Regions from separate parts of the Pseudoalteromonas sp. ND6B genome, predicted to be linked through region 1. Evidence: predicted binding sites of a transcription regulator. Region 1 holds the regulator's gene; each other region holds the start of a gene.
What was found. The regulator sigma-54, encoded in region 1, starts transcription at its own class of promoters, with help from an activator protein. The targets are predictions, from matches to a motif close to GTTGGCACGNNNNTNGNNT.

Region 1 (3,708 bases):
TATCTTTTTTTCCGAGTATTTTTTCACGAATAGATTCAGCAAGCTGATGCACACTTAAATCTGTGGTATCAATCATATAATCAGCACGATTAATCAATACATCAAGCAGTTGTTTTTCTTTTTTTATGGCTAAATCAAGCGGCAAAGAATCAATAGATAAAGGGTGGAGACGCCGTGTTTCTGAAAAACGTTTAATTAAGGTTTGATCGTCACTGTCTAAATAAAACACCGTTGGCTTAGTGAAACCAGGTAAATATTCAATGATTTCATTAAACTGTTGCTGCTCTTTAGGTAAATTACGCACATCAACACTTACGGCTATTTTGTTGTAGCTGTCGGAAACACTACGAACAAGAGATGGCAATAAATTTAAAGGAATATTATCTACACAATAATAACCTAAATCCTCAACAACACGCAGCGCAACAGATTTACCAGAACCTGAGCGACCACTTATAATTATTAATTCCATTTATCACCCTTAATTGTTACTACGGTTGACTTACAATTACTTGATACAGCTCATTGTCGGATTTTGCTGCTCGTAATTGCTTACAAAATTCTTTATCATTGAGCTTATCAGCAATCGTGGCTAGCGTCTTCAAATGCTGCTGATTATCGCCATCGGGAACAATTAACGCGACAAAAATGTCAACCGGCCGGTTATCAATCGCATCAAAATTAATAGCTGTTTCGCTCACTAAAATCAAAGCAAGGGGCTCTTGAGCTCCACTCATGCGACCATGTGGAATAGCAATGCCTCGGCCAATGCCTGTACTTCCAAGCTTTTCTCTTGCAGTTAATGCATTAAGAATATCTTGTTGTGTTAAATAGGGCAGCTTATTGTGAGCCAATTCACTGATAAATTCTAAAATTCTTTTTTTACTATTAAAAAGGACCGCAGCTTTACTGCAGTCCTGACAGATAAGTGAGCTTAGTTTCATAGTGTTAGTGTCGAGCAAGTTTCTCTTTGTGTTTAATTACTTGACGATCTAGCTTGTCAATGAGCGAGTCTATAGCGGCATACATATCTTGATGCTCAGTAGAGGCAAAAATCTCAGCGCCACTTACATGAACGGTTGCTTCAGCTTTTTGGTTTAGTTTTTCTACATCGAGAATAACGTGCACATTCGTTATGTGATCAGTGTGCCTCTGTAACTTCGAAAATTTACTATTTACGTAGTCTCTAAGCGAGTCGGTAATATCTACATGGCGACCAGTTAAATTCAGTTGCATAAACATTTTCCTCTTTGTTGTACGCCTTAAATCAAACTTTTACGTTGATTAGACGGGGGAATAGCTAGAGATTCGCGATATTTTGCTATAGTTCTCCTCGCTACTTTAATTCCTTGCTCTGCCAATATATCTGCAATTTTACTATCACTCAATGGTTTAGCTGAGTTTTCTGCAGCGATTAATTTTTTAATTAATGCACGTATTGCTGTTGATGAACATTCGCCACCATTTTCAGTACTTACATGGCTTGAAAAGAAATATTTAAGCTCAAAAATGCCACGTGGTGTATGCATGTATTTTTGCGTAGTAACACGCGATATAGTCGACTCATGCATTTCCACCATTTCAGCCACATCGTTAAGCACCATAGGCTTCATAGCCTCAGGACCGTGTTCAAAAAAGGCCTGTTGCTGTTGCACAATACAGTTGGTTACTTTAAGTAGCGTGTCATTTCTACTTTCTAAGCTTTTTATAAACCATTTAGCCTCTTGTAAGTGCGAGCGAATAAACTGGCTATCACCACTTGATTTAACCGTACGCGACATAGCTGCATATTGGCTATTTACTCTGATCTTAGGCATGCTATCTGGGTTTAATTCAACTACCCAACGACCTTTAACTTTCTTAACCGACACATCAGGAATAACGTATTCAGACTCTTCTCTAACAATAGTGTCTGCCGGTTTTGGGCTGAGCGTATGAATCAACGTCATGATTTCTTTAAGCTCATCTTCTTTAAGCTTTGTTTTTTTCATCAACGTGCGATAGTCACGTGCAGCAAGTAAATCAATATGATCGGTTAAGATCATTTTTGTTTCGTTTAAAAAAGGTGTGTCTTTATCAAATTGATTTAGCTGAATACACAAGCACTCTTGTAAACTACGCGCGGCTATTCCCACTGGATCAAATAGTTGAATACGCTTTAGTACCGCTTCTATTTCGTCAAGTTCAACTTCATCTTCGCCGTCGTTTTCTTGGTTAAAGCTTTCTAATATTTCTTCACAGCTAAGGGTTAGAATCCCTGAGTCGTCCACAGCTTCTACAATTGCAATAGCTATCGCTTCATCGGTAGGACTAAACGGCGTCAGTTGAAGTTGCCACATTAAATACTCATGCAGCGTTTCAGTCGAAGAGCCTTGATAAATAGATTCATCTTCTGGCATTGGGCCCGATGAAGAGGCAGGCGCAGCGCTCATATATTCATCCCAAGTAACATCCATAGCCATATCATCGCTAATGGTGTCTTTGGTCATTGCTTCGCCGCTATCTTGCTCATACTCGCTAGGTTTATCGTCAGCTGAGGCACTTAGCGTTAAGTCATCGTTATCGGCTTTTTGTTCGTTTTTACCTGCAGTGTCTTCGCTGTAATCGTGTTCTTCAACTTCAAGCAAGGGGTTGCTATCGAGCGCTTCTTGAATTTCTTGCTGGAGATCCAATGTACTGAGTTGCAATAAGCGAATTGCTTGTTGCAACTGTGGAGTCATTGTAAGTTGCTGGCCCATGCGCAGCTGTAATGATTGCCTCATTTATCTCTAACAATCCTTTTAAATTACGGTCTGTTGACCTTTACGGATTAAAATTTGTTCAAACTAGGGGCGGTTTAATTGCGGCGCGAGGTTTGTAACCTAGTGGGCTAAGTCAAAACCGAGCAAAGCTTCCGCGTCCTGCTCACGCTCCTTACCTACATCCATGTAGGCAACAAAGAGTAAATCGTCCCTAGGCAGAACCCGAAGGGCAGCGCCTGTTTGGCATTGATGCTGCGTTATCGCCTATTTATGGGGAATACCACACCACATAGGCTCTGCCTTGCCTAAATACCAAACAGACTGCTGCAAATTCAACCTTGAAAGGTCAACAGACTAAGTATGATTAATCTTAGCAGATGCTTAGTGGAATAACACACATATTAGAGCTTGAACTGCTCGCCCAAATAAACATCGCGTACTGTTTTATCGTTTAATACGTATTCAGGAGTGCCTGATGCAATTAACTCCCCATGAGAAACTATGTAGGCTTTTTCACAAACATCAAGTGTTTCGCGCACGTTATGGTCTGTAATAAGTACGCCAATGCCACGGTTTTTAAGATGCTCTATAATCTTTTTAATATCTAATACTGAGATAGGATCAACCCCCGCAAAGGGTTCGTCTAAAAGGATAAATTTAGGGTTTGCTGCTAATGCTCGCGCAATTTCAACGCGGCGACGTTCACCACCTGATAAGGCCATACCTTGGCTGTCACGAATATGCTGAATGCTAAATTCATCAAGTAAATTATTTAAGGTATCTTCGCGTTGTTGTTTGTTTAATTCTTTACGTGTTTCTAAGATAGCCATTAAGTTTTGATAAACAGTCAGCTTTCTAAAAATAGACGACTCTTGCGGTAGATAACCAATCCCTAAACGCGCTCGGCTGTGCATCGGTAATAAAGTAATATCTTTATCATCAATTGATATTTTGCCTTTATCACTAG
Region 2 (3,708 bases), on a different contig from region 1:
CAACCGGCTTAGGCATAAATGTTGCCGTTTTACCGTAAAGGTGAGCCATGTTGTGGATAACATATTTCATTTCTTGGATTTCATCGGCCTTTAACACCATAGTGTTAAAACGCGTTGCGATCTCGTTTTGACCGGCAGTCGCCACTTCGTGGTGATGCGCTTCAACAACTTGACCCATTTCTTCTAAAACTAGGCACGTTGCAGAACGCCAATCTTGGAAATCATCAACAGGTGCAACTGGGAAGTAACCGCCTTTAACACCTGGGCGATGGCCTGTATTGCCATCTGCATATTCTTTATCTGAGTTCCAAGCTGCTTGCTTAGAATCAATTTTATACATTGAACCTGACATGTCAGATTTGTATTTAACATCGTCAAATACGAAAAACTCTGGTTCTGGGCCAAATAAAACAGTGTCAGCAATACCCGTAGAGCGCATGTACTCTTCAGCGCGCTTAGCAACTGAGCGAGGGTCGCGTTCGTAACCTTGTAATGTAGAAGGTTCAACCACGTCACAACGAACGATGAGTGTTGTTTCTTCTGTGAAAGGGTCAAGTTTAATTGAATCTGCATCTGGTAGTAACACCATGTCTGATTCGTTGATGCCTTTCCAGCCAGCAATTGAAGAACCGTCAAACATCTTTCCATCTTCGAAAAAGTCTTCATCAACTTGATGATGAGGAATAGAAACATGTTGCTCTTTACCTTTTGTGTCAGTAAAGCGTAAATCAATGAACTTAACGTCATTTTCTTTAATAAAATCTAAAACCGATTGTGACATGTGTCCTCCAACTATTGGGTTTTATTATTGCTGCTTAGATACGTTGAATATCTACAAGCTGATTTTGTGCCACTATTATAATTATTTGTTTTTTATGTAAAAAAATATAAATAAAATAAAGGTGATATAGATTAAGCACCATCTTAGTGCGTAATTTTTCCAAAATGGTGCAATATTTACAAAGCAATAATTGCTTGTAAATTAATCACCTTAGACTAGCACAAAGAAAATGCAAAATACGCAGTAAAGTCGCTTTAAATTAACCCAAAACCATCTTTTTATATAAATATCTAAAAATTAATTATCATAATTAATTATTTTAAAACAATGGGTTAATTATTTTATTGCGAAAGTTTGAAATTTTATTTTGGATAAACTTTCATCCATTCCATTTATAGGGGATAATATGCGCCCTTTTAAATCCTATGCTGGGACATCTCGTGAAAGCGCAGGTGAGAACGTATAGCCCCTGCAGGATCAATGAGATTCAATTTCTCTGAGTGAATATATGAGCATCGAAAAGTTAAGAAATATAGCAATTATCGCCCACGTTGACCACGGTAAAACAACACTGGTTGATAAACTACTTGAGCAATCAGGTACATTAGAAACACGCGGCGGTAATGAAGAGCGCGTGATGGATTCAAACGACATTGAAAAAGAACGTGGTATTACCATTTTAGCGAAAAACACCGCTATCTCATGGAATGATTACCATATCAATATCGTAGATACTCCTGGACACGCCGACTTCGGTGGTGAAGTTGAACGCGTACTTTCGATGGCTGACTCAGTATTACTACTTGTTGATGCTCAGGAAGGTCCAATGCCACAAACGCGTTTCGTAACGCAAAAGGCATTCGCGCAAGGCTTAAAGCCAATCGTTGTTATCAATAAAATTGATAAGCCAGGTGCTCGCCCTGATTGGGTTATGGATCAAATCTTTGATTTGTTCGATAACCTAGGCGCAACTGATGAACAGTTAGACTTTAAAGTAATCTACGCATCAGCAATCAATGGTTGGGCTACATTAGATTTAGACGAAGCATCTGATAACATGGAACCTATGTTCAAGATGATCGTTGACGAAGTATCACCACCGGATGCAGATCCTGAAGGTGACTTCCAAATGCAGATCTCACAGCTTGATTACAACTCTTATAAAGGTGTAATTGGCATTGGTCGTATCAAACGCGGTTCAGTTGTACCTAACCAACAAGTTACGGTTATTAGCGCTGACGGGTCTAAACGTAACGGTAAAATTGGTTCAGTACAAAGCTACTTAGGTCTTGAGCGTATTGACACTGACAAAGCTTACGCTGGTAACATCGTAACGGTAACGGGTCTTGGCGAGCTTAAGATTTCAGATACGCTTTGTTGTCCTAACAACGTTGAAGCATTACCTCCACTAAGTGTTGATGAGCCAACAGTAACGATGACGTTCTCTGTAAATAACTCACCTTTCTGTGGTAAAGAAGGTAAGTTTGTAACATCACGTAATATCCGTGAGCGTTTAGACAAAGAATTAGTACACAACGTTGCACTTCGCGTTGCAGACACTGATAACCCAGATAGCTTCCGTGTATCGGGTCGTGGTGAATTACACTTAGGTATCTTAATCGAGAACATGCGTCGTGAAGGTTACGAGTTAGCGGTATCTCGTCCAGAAGTTATCTTACGTACTGTTGATGGTGTGTTAGAAGAACCGTATGAAACACTAACAATTGACTGTCAAGAAGAGCACCAGGGTTCTATCATGGAACAAATTGGTCTTCGTAAGGGTGAGCTTACTGATATGGCCCCAGATGGTAAAGGCCGTATGCGTTTGGACTTTATGATCCCAAGCCGTGGTTTAATCGGTTTCCAAACTGAGTTCATGACGTTAACATCGGGTTCTGGTTTACTTTACCATACGTTCGATCACTACGGTCCGCACAAAGGTGGCGAGCTAGGTGTTCGTAAGAACGGTGTAATGATTGCAAATGCAACAGGTAAAGCACTAACTAACGCATTATTTAACTTACAAGAGCGCGGCCGTTTATTCATCGGTCACGGTGTTGAAGTATACGAAGGTATGGTTATCGGTATTCATAGCCGTGATAACGACCTTACAGTTAATGCGCTTAAAGGTAAGCAACTTACTAACGTTCGTGCATCTGGTACCGATGAAGCACAAACACTAACACCAGCTCTTAACTATTCACTTGAGCAAGCGCTTGAGTTTATTGCTGATGATGAGTTAGTAGAAGTTACACCTGAGAACATTCGTATTCGTAAACGTCATTTAACTGAAAATGAGCGTAAACGTGCGGGTCGTGCGCCAAAGTCATAATCTATTAATTTAGAATCATGATTTTAAAAGCCGCTGTATTGCAAAATACAGCGGCTTTTTTGTGGATGAAAACAAGCGCTGTTAGCTATAAGTCGTCAGGTGTCAGATTAAACTAGATAGATAAAGTTAGCTCCAAAGATCTCAGGTAATTATTTCTCTATGAAAATAATGTGCATTTGTACCGCTTAGTAACTAGTTAAGTTAAAATATAGCAATAAATACAAGTAGATAATACTCAGTATGTTCAGGTCAATTTTAGTGTCTACAGGTTGAATAATCAGATTTAATACAATTTTTTACACTACTTTGTAGAGCGAGTTGTTAAAGTGATCATGTTTTTAAAATTCACATAAATTAAGGGAATAGTTTTGGTTAAAGTAATACTTATTGTGATCAGTGTTTTTTTATCTGGTTGTACTTCGTCACAAGCCATAAGATCAGGGTGTGATTTTGTTACAGGGGCGGCGAAAAGTAATGAGCGTCATAAGCACGCTAGTGGGCTTAATAGCAATGATAAAAATCAAAACGTAAACGTGATTAATGGTCTTTTGAATATGTTATTTGGCCCTATTGGTCGCTCTCTCAATGATGATGA
Region 3 (3,708 bases), on a different contig from region 1:
ACAGCATTGGCAAGCGCAATTCAAAACCTAATTCATAATAGTATTCAAGTCATTGGCAGTGGTGCACAAGTACATCTTAGTGCTTTGCGTGATATGCAAGACCCTGATTATGTCCGCATTAGTGTTAGTGATAATGGCCCTGGGCTTGATTTAGCACAAACTGAAAAAATATTTGAACCCTTTTATACCACTAAAAGCCAAGGTACTGGTTTAGGACTTGCCGTTGTAAGTTCAGTGGCCAGTGCACATCAGGGACGTGTTGAAGCAGACAACAACCCACAAGGGGGAGCAATTTTTAGTATGTTGCTACCTATTAGTGTCACATCTAAATTAGGGGAGTCATAATGAGTAACACTATTTTAGTTGTAGAAGATGACGCCGGACTTCGTGAAGCATTAATTGATACACTTGAAATGTCAGGTATAGCCTGTATGGCCGCCAATAGTGCCGAACAAGCCATGGTGCTACTAAAAAAAGAAGTATTTTCATTGGTGGTCAGTGATGTACAAATGGGCGCAATGAGCGGCTTGGATTTATTACGTAGTATTAAATTAAATTACCCTGATTTACCCGTACTAATGATGACGGCCTATGCCACTATTGATGATGCTGTAGAGGCTATGCGTTTAGGCGCGATTGATTATATGGCTAAGCCATTTGCACCAGAAGTGCTATTGAATATGGTGAGTCGTTACTTACCAGAAAAAGAAAAAGAAACAGACGGGCCCATTGTCGCCGACCCTAGTAGTATTCAATTACTCGAACTTGCTAATAAAGTTGCTCGTTCAGATGCCAGTGTGATGGTGCTTGGGCCAAGTGGCTCTGGTAAAGAAGTACTGGCGCGTTATATTCATGACAAATCAAAACGCTGTAATGAACCGTTTGTTGCGATTAACTGTGCTGCTATTCCTGAAAATATGCTCGAAGCCACTTTATTTGGTTATGAGAAAGGCGCGTTTACCGGTGCTATACAAGCTTGTCCTGGTAAGTTTGAACAAGCACAGGGCGGTACTATTTTACTTGATGAAATTACCGAGATGGATTTAGGCTTACAAGCCAAATTACTGCGGGTATTGCAAGAGCGTGAAGTTGAGCGTTTAGGTGGTCGTAAAACCATTGCACTGGATGTACGTGTGCTTGCCACAAGTAACCGAGAGTTAAAAGAAGCGGTTGCTGATAACCAGTTCCGCGAAGATTTATACTATCGACTCAATGTTTTCCCATTGCTATGGCGACCACTGTGTGAGCGCCCAGGGGACATTATTGTGCTGGCTAAACATTTGATTGAACGTCACTTAAGTAAAAGCAAAGAGCCAATGGCGTATTTAGATAGCAGTGCAGAGCAAAAACTGCTTAGCCATAGCTGGCCCGGTAACGTACGCGAACTAGATAACGTTATTCAACGCGCATTAATTTTACGCAGTGGAAATAGTATTGATGAACATGCTATTTTTATCGAAAATCTAGCCCCAACGCATTTTGTAGCAGAAACTAAAGCTGACATTGAGCCTGTAAAAAGTAGTCTCAGTAACGCTTATTATGATGAAAAAGCAGCGCCTGTAGATGAGCAAAAAAATGATTTGTTAGCCGTCGATACCGGCAGTTACAAAGATGAGCTTAAAGATAAAGAACATCGCATAATTTTAGAAACCTTGGCACGCTGTCAAGGAAAGCGTAAAGAAGTAGCCGAAACCTTAGGTATAAGTCCGCGTACTTTGCGTTACAAATTAGCACAAATGCGTGATTTAGGCATTTCCCTCCCAGCATAACCCCCATAAGCCCTAAGTTCAATCACTTGAATTTAGGGCTGTCAAAACTCTGACTGCTTAATTATTTTACTTAAAGTGCTGTTTTAATTGATTTTAATTTTTGGCATGTTTTGTGCTTTATTCTCTTTAAGAGTTTACTGCATTATCAGAGACAATTATGAAAATTCAAAACAGTGCTTTATTTCAAGAAATGCAATCAATGGCTGCAGAGGCCACACGTAGTAATCAAGTTAATAACTTGCCAACGCAAGTGCAATCAACCTCTACAGCTCAGTTTGGTGACATGTTGAGTAATGCCCTTAATACAGTGCATGAACTTCAGCAAGACGCAGGGCAAAAAGTAAAAGCGGTAGAGAATGGCGACAGAAGCGTATCACTTGCTGAGGCTATGATTGCTTCGCAAAAGTCTTCTGTGGCATTTGAAGCTACGGTACAGGTTCGTAATAAGCTTGTTGAATCTTATAAAGAAATTATGAACATGCCTGTTTAACTAGGTAGTGGAGAATTATTGTGGCGCAATCTAATCAATCTACAGATCTGGCACTTGCTGATGGCATGATGGAGCAAAGTGAAAACGAAGATCAACAAGAGCAAAAATCAGGCTATTTTAGTTCCCTTGGCGGTGTTGATGTTTTACGTCAAATTACCCTGATTGTTGCATTAGCTATTTGTTTAGCCATTGCTATTTTCGTTATTATTTGGGCTCGTCAGCCAGATATGCGCCCTTTAGGTAAAATGCAAACTGAAGAGTTAATAGAAACACTCGACTTTTTAGATGCACAAAAAATTGACTACCAACTTGATGGCAATGTGGTCTCGGTGGATGAAACTGAATATCAAAATATCAAGTTATTGATGACCCGTGAAGGTTTAGATCAAGGGCCTACATCAGGTAGCGACATTATTATGCAAGACATGGGGTTTGGGGTAAGCCAACGTTTAGAACGTGAGCGCCTTAAACATGGCCGTGAGCAACAACTTGCCCGTACTATAGAAGAGCTAAATAATGTTACTCGCGCCAAAGTATTGTTAGCGATTCCCAAAGAAAATGTATTTGCCCGTAGAGAGAAAAAACCCTCTGCGACTGTTGTACTTACTCTTAAACGCGGTCGCTCTCTAGATGGCGAAGAAGTTGACTCGGTTGTTGATATGATAGCTTCAGCGGTACAAGGGCTTGAGCCTTCGCGCGTTACTGTGACCGATCAAAATGGTCGTTTATTAAATTCAGGCTCGCAAACCTCTTTAGCTGCACGCTCGCGTAAAGAATACGATATAGAACGTAAACGTGAGCAAGAATACCTAGAAAAAATCGACAGTATTTTGATCCCCGTGGTTGGATTAGGTAATTACACCGCACAAGTAGATTTAAGTATGGACTTTAGTGCGGTAGAAGAAACACAAAAACGTTACAACCCAGATTTACCGGCGGTAAGAAGTGAAACGACCTTTGAAGAAAATAATATTGGTGGCCTAGCGGTTGGTATTCCAGGCGCGCTTACTAATCAGCCACCAGTTAACTCAACGATACCTGAAGATGCAATGGCTGGCGGTGCAGGCACTGCAACCTCACCGAGTAGAACTCACAAAGAAGCCACTCGTAACTATGAACTCGATACCACTATTTCACATAAGCGTCAGCAAACTGGAGTGATCCGCAGAATAAGTGTCTCTGTTGCGGTTGATTACCTGCCTACGGTGGGTGAAAATGGTGAAACAACTATGACGCCACGCTCGGTTGAAGCCCTGTCAAATATTCGTCGCTTGTTACAAGGTGGCGTAGGCTTTGATATGCAACGTGGCGATGCACTTGAAGTAGTGACCGTGCCATTTGTTCGTGAAGACTCAGCGCTTGATTTTGAGTTGCCTTTATGGGAACAAGACTGGTTTATGAAAATGATGCGCTTAGTATTAGGTGCGCTGGTTATTATTGTACTGATTT
Region 4 (3,708 bases), on a different contig from region 1:
ATATTTAAGCGGTTAATATTGTCTTTGAGGGTTTGATTTAAAAGCTTCTCTTGTTTTGTGGCACTATCTAAATAAGCATAAGAGGCATCAAGTTGCCGAATAGAGTTTAATAATATACTGATAACTAAAGGAGAAACAACCGAGGTAAAAAATACCACGGCGAGTATATCAACCAAGTTTACTTCGCCTATGGCAACGTAATAAAACATACTTGATAAAACCAGCGATATTGTCAGTAATAATGCATAGCAAATAGCTGCAGTTTTAAACTCACCAAAACGAGTTATTGAACTGGAAAGAACTCGAACCCACGGGTTCAAAGAAGAATCAGTCATATATCAGTTTTTCTCTTAGCTAAATGCTTAGGGTCTGTTGACCTTTCAAGGTTAAAGGCTAATTTTAGCATTTTCTATCAGCTATTTTCATGTTGTGCGACAAAAACAATAAAATTTCATGTTTGGTGTTATTTGCTGCATTTCAGCAAATCTTTATTTAGTGTAAAATGCGGCGTTTTAAATATTGCAAATAACGAGTAACGTATCATGCAAAAAACTATGCCAGATATTGCTAACACGGCTGCCGCATTACAAACAGGTAAATTAGACTGGGTAGGTATGGGCGATATAGAGCTGCCTTTTATTTTTGAATCTCTTGATTTAGCTCCAGTTACCGTTAATGCAAAAGCACGCGCCTTTGTTAATTTACACAAAGAAGATGCTAAAGGCATTCATATGTCGCGACTATTTTTAGCGTTGGATCACCTCTCAACTGAGCAACAGGTCAATCCACAAACCTTAGCACAAGCCTTAGATACCTTTATCACCAGTCATGAAGGCTTAAGTGATAAAGCACACATTGAATTTAAATTTGAATTGCCGCTACGCCGTAAGTCATTACTTAGTGGTAAAGCAGGTTGGAAAAGCTATCCCATTGTACTTACCAGCACTATAAATCAAGGCGTTATTAGTTTTGAGCTCAGCGTTGATGTGACTTATTCATCAACTTGCCCCTGTTCTGCAGCACTGGCTCGCCAATTAATTCAAAACGCATTCAGCGAAAAGTTTTCTCAAGAAACACTCACTCAATCAGAAGTTTTAGAGTGGCTTGGAACAACTCAAGGGATTGTAGCAACCCCGCATTCACAGCGTTCAATTGCTAATGTTAAAGTTAAATTAGCAAATAACATTGAACAGTTTGATGTGGTTAACTTAATAAACTTACTAGAAGATGAGCTAAAAACACCAGTACAAGCTGCGGTAAAACGTGAAGACGAACAAGAGTTTGCTCGCTTAAACGGTCAAAATTTAATGTTTTGTGAAGACGCAGCACGAAAAATTAAAACGACGTTAGAGTCAAAAGAGTTTAGCGATTACTTCCTGCAAATTAACCATTATGAGTCTTTACATGCTCATGATGCAGTTGCGATTGCCGTAAAAGGTATTGAAGGCGGCTATAAAGCATAATAGTGCTCATCCCCATTCGTTAATAAAACAACCATAACAACTATTTGGGCACATAAATTGCTTTAGAAAAGCAGTGTCAATTTGTTGTTATGGAGTTACCGTATGGAATTCGCTTTATTATTAATATTAGTGCTAGTTGTTGGGGCATCTGTCGTTGCGTCAAAATTTAATGATGACGGCGGAAACCCTTATCCTTTTACTCGTAAGCAAAGTGTATTTACCCAAGTAGAAGGGGCGTTTCTGAATTTATTAGAGCGCGCTGTTGGCGATCAATATAAAATTGTTAGTCGCGTTAAACTAATCGATGTGATTGACTGTAAACAAGGCCTGTCTGTTAAATCTAAACGTGCGGCAATGGCTAAAGCAAAAAATAAGCAGCTCGACTTTGTTTTAGTAGATAAAGAAAAAATGACCATAGTGGCTGCGGTTGACTTAGTTAATAACGCCAATAAAGATGGCCACAAAGCACAGCGCGACTGGTTTGTTAATGGCGCATTGGAAGCCGCAGGTATTCCACATATTCGTATGAAAGTGAAGGCAGGCTACCGCCCAAGCGAAGTACGCGATGCAATTATGTTTAAATTAGGTAAGCCAGCGGCATCTAAACCTTCACGACCTACGCGTGCTAGAGTTCATAAACCTGCGGTATTGTCTCCTTCTCAAGCAAAGGCACAATCAACAGCCCTTGCTGAAATATAATCAATAAGTTTATAAAGTGCGGGCTTTTTAAGCTCGCATTTTTGTTTGTTTTACCCCACGTTATTTTTTGCAGTATAATCACCGTATTCAAACTCAGGAATTTAACACTATGAATGTTGGTATTATTGGCGCAATGGAGCCAGAAGTTAAAATTTTGCGCGAGGCGATGCAAAATCCACAAGTTTTAACCAAGGCTGGTTTTACTTTTTACACAGGCGAGCTTGCAGGCAATACCGTCACTTTAGTGCAATCAGGTATAGGTAAAGTCGCTTCGACAATCGCAACCACATTACTTATCGATAACTTCAATCCAGATTGTGTTATTAACACAGGCTCTGCCGGTGGATTCGACCCATCACTAAACGTTGGCGATGTAGTAATTTCATCTGAAGTACGTCATCACGATGTTGATGTAACAGCGTTTGGTTACGAAATTGGCCAAGTACCACAAATGCCAGCAGGTTTTACTGCTCACCCTAAACTTGTAGAAGCAGCCGAGCAAACAATTGCACAAATTAGTGAAGTAAAAACCCTTGTTGGTTTAATTTGCACTGGCGACTCGTTTATGTGCGACCCTGTTCGTATTGAAAAAGCACGCAGTGACTTCCCTACAATGCTAGCAGTAGAGATGGAAGGTGCATCAATTGCGCAAACGTGTTTTGCACTTAATACACCATTTGTTGTTATTCGCTCAATGTCTGATATTGCAGGCAAAGAGTCGCCGCAATCATTTGAAGAATACTTAGAAACAGCCTCTATAAATTCATCAAAAATGGTCGTAGCTTTACTTGAGAAATTAACGGCGGTTACGCTGTAAATGCTCAATAATATTGTTCAAAATCATTTGGACTTTATTGTATTTATTTGTGCGCTCCTTGCTGAGCGCTTTTTGCCTTTAGTAAGTTGGTATCACCCTAACCACATACTCTCTGCTATTTTTAGCGCTATAAGCCAGCGTATTTATAAAAAAACAGACACCAAGCAATATCATTATTTAGCAGCCTCAATGGCAAGTACGCTTATACTTAGTACTGTGCTTATTATTGTAGTTTTACTGCTTCAGTTTGCCTTTTACCCCGAGCTGTTATCAGGTCTTATTTTATATTTATGCCTAGAAAACAGTAGCCTGAATAAAAAAGCGATACGCATAGCTAGGCTAGTCAAAAAAAATCAAAAATCGACAGCACGCGAATTATTAAAGCCACTAGTAGCCCGTGAAGTTAATGCGCTTTCAAGCCCCGGGATCATTAAAGCCATTATGGAAAGTGTCATACTTAGAACGGCGCGTCATTACTTTGTGGTAATTTTCATATTTTTAGTATTGGGCCCCGTCGCCGCTCTCGCCTATCGTTTAATCACTTTAATTCAACAGGCGTGGCGAAGTGATATAGCCCCAAACAGCTCTTTTTTGATGCCGCTTAAACTGGTTCTTTTTATTGTTGAGTACATTCCCATACGTTTACTCGCGCTGACAATTGCCTCACTAAAGGCCAGTAAAAAAAGCATGCATTATATTAAGCATTATGGCCGACACTTCTATCAAACC

Region 2: the regulator sigma-54 is predicted to act here: its motif matches at 837-855, upstream of glnA (glutamate--ammonia ligase).
Region 3: the regulator sigma-54 is predicted to act here: its motif matches at 1,869-1,887, upstream of fliE (flagellar hook-basal body complex protein FliE).
Region 4: the regulator sigma-54 is predicted to act here: its motif matches at 1,508-1,526, upstream of ND6B_RS17485 (DUF2726 domain-containing protein).

Annotation. Positions count from the first base shown of each region.
Region 1 covers NZ_JQFL01000080.1:28,803-32,510, reverse strand. The annotation lists gene rapZ (RNase adapter RapZ) at 1-472, opposite strand, end outside; gene ptsN (PTS IIA-like nitrogen regulatory protein PtsN) at 492-944, opposite strand; gene hpf (ribosome hibernation promoting factor) at 949-1,236, opposite strand; gene ND6B_RS01835 (RNA polymerase factor sigma-54) at 1,263-2,762, opposite strand; gene lptB (LPS export ABC transporter ATP-binding protein) at 3,143-3,708, opposite strand, start outside.
Region 2 covers NZ_JQFL01000011.1:16,768-20,475, forward strand. The annotation lists gene glnA (glutamate--ammonia ligase) at 1-781, opposite strand, end outside; gene typA (translational GTPase TypA) at 1,290-3,113, shown strand; gene ND6B_RS15995 (hypothetical protein) at 3,482-3,708, shown strand, end outside.
Region 3 covers NZ_JQFL01000072.1:7,528-11,235, forward strand. The annotation lists gene ND6B_RS03530 (sensor histidine kinase) at 1-345, shown strand, start outside; gene ND6B_RS03525 (sigma-54-dependent transcriptional regulator) at 345-1,769, shown strand; gene fliE (flagellar hook-basal body complex protein FliE) at 1,927-2,259, shown strand; gene fliF (flagellar basal-body MS-ring/collar protein FliF) at 2,280-3,708, shown strand, end outside.
Region 4 covers NZ_JQFL01000003.1:46,201-49,908, reverse strand. The annotation lists gene arcB (aerobic respiration two-component sensor histidine kinase ArcB) at 1-335, opposite strand, end outside; gene folE2 (GTP cyclohydrolase FolE2) at 543-1,463, shown strand; gene ND6B_RS17485 (DUF2726 domain-containing protein) at 1,566-2,162, shown strand; gene mtnN (5'-methylthioadenosine/S-adenosylhomocysteine nucleosidase) at 2,272-2,979, shown strand; gene ND6B_RS17495 (cobalamin biosynthesis protein CobD/CbiB) at 2,980-3,708, shown strand, end outside.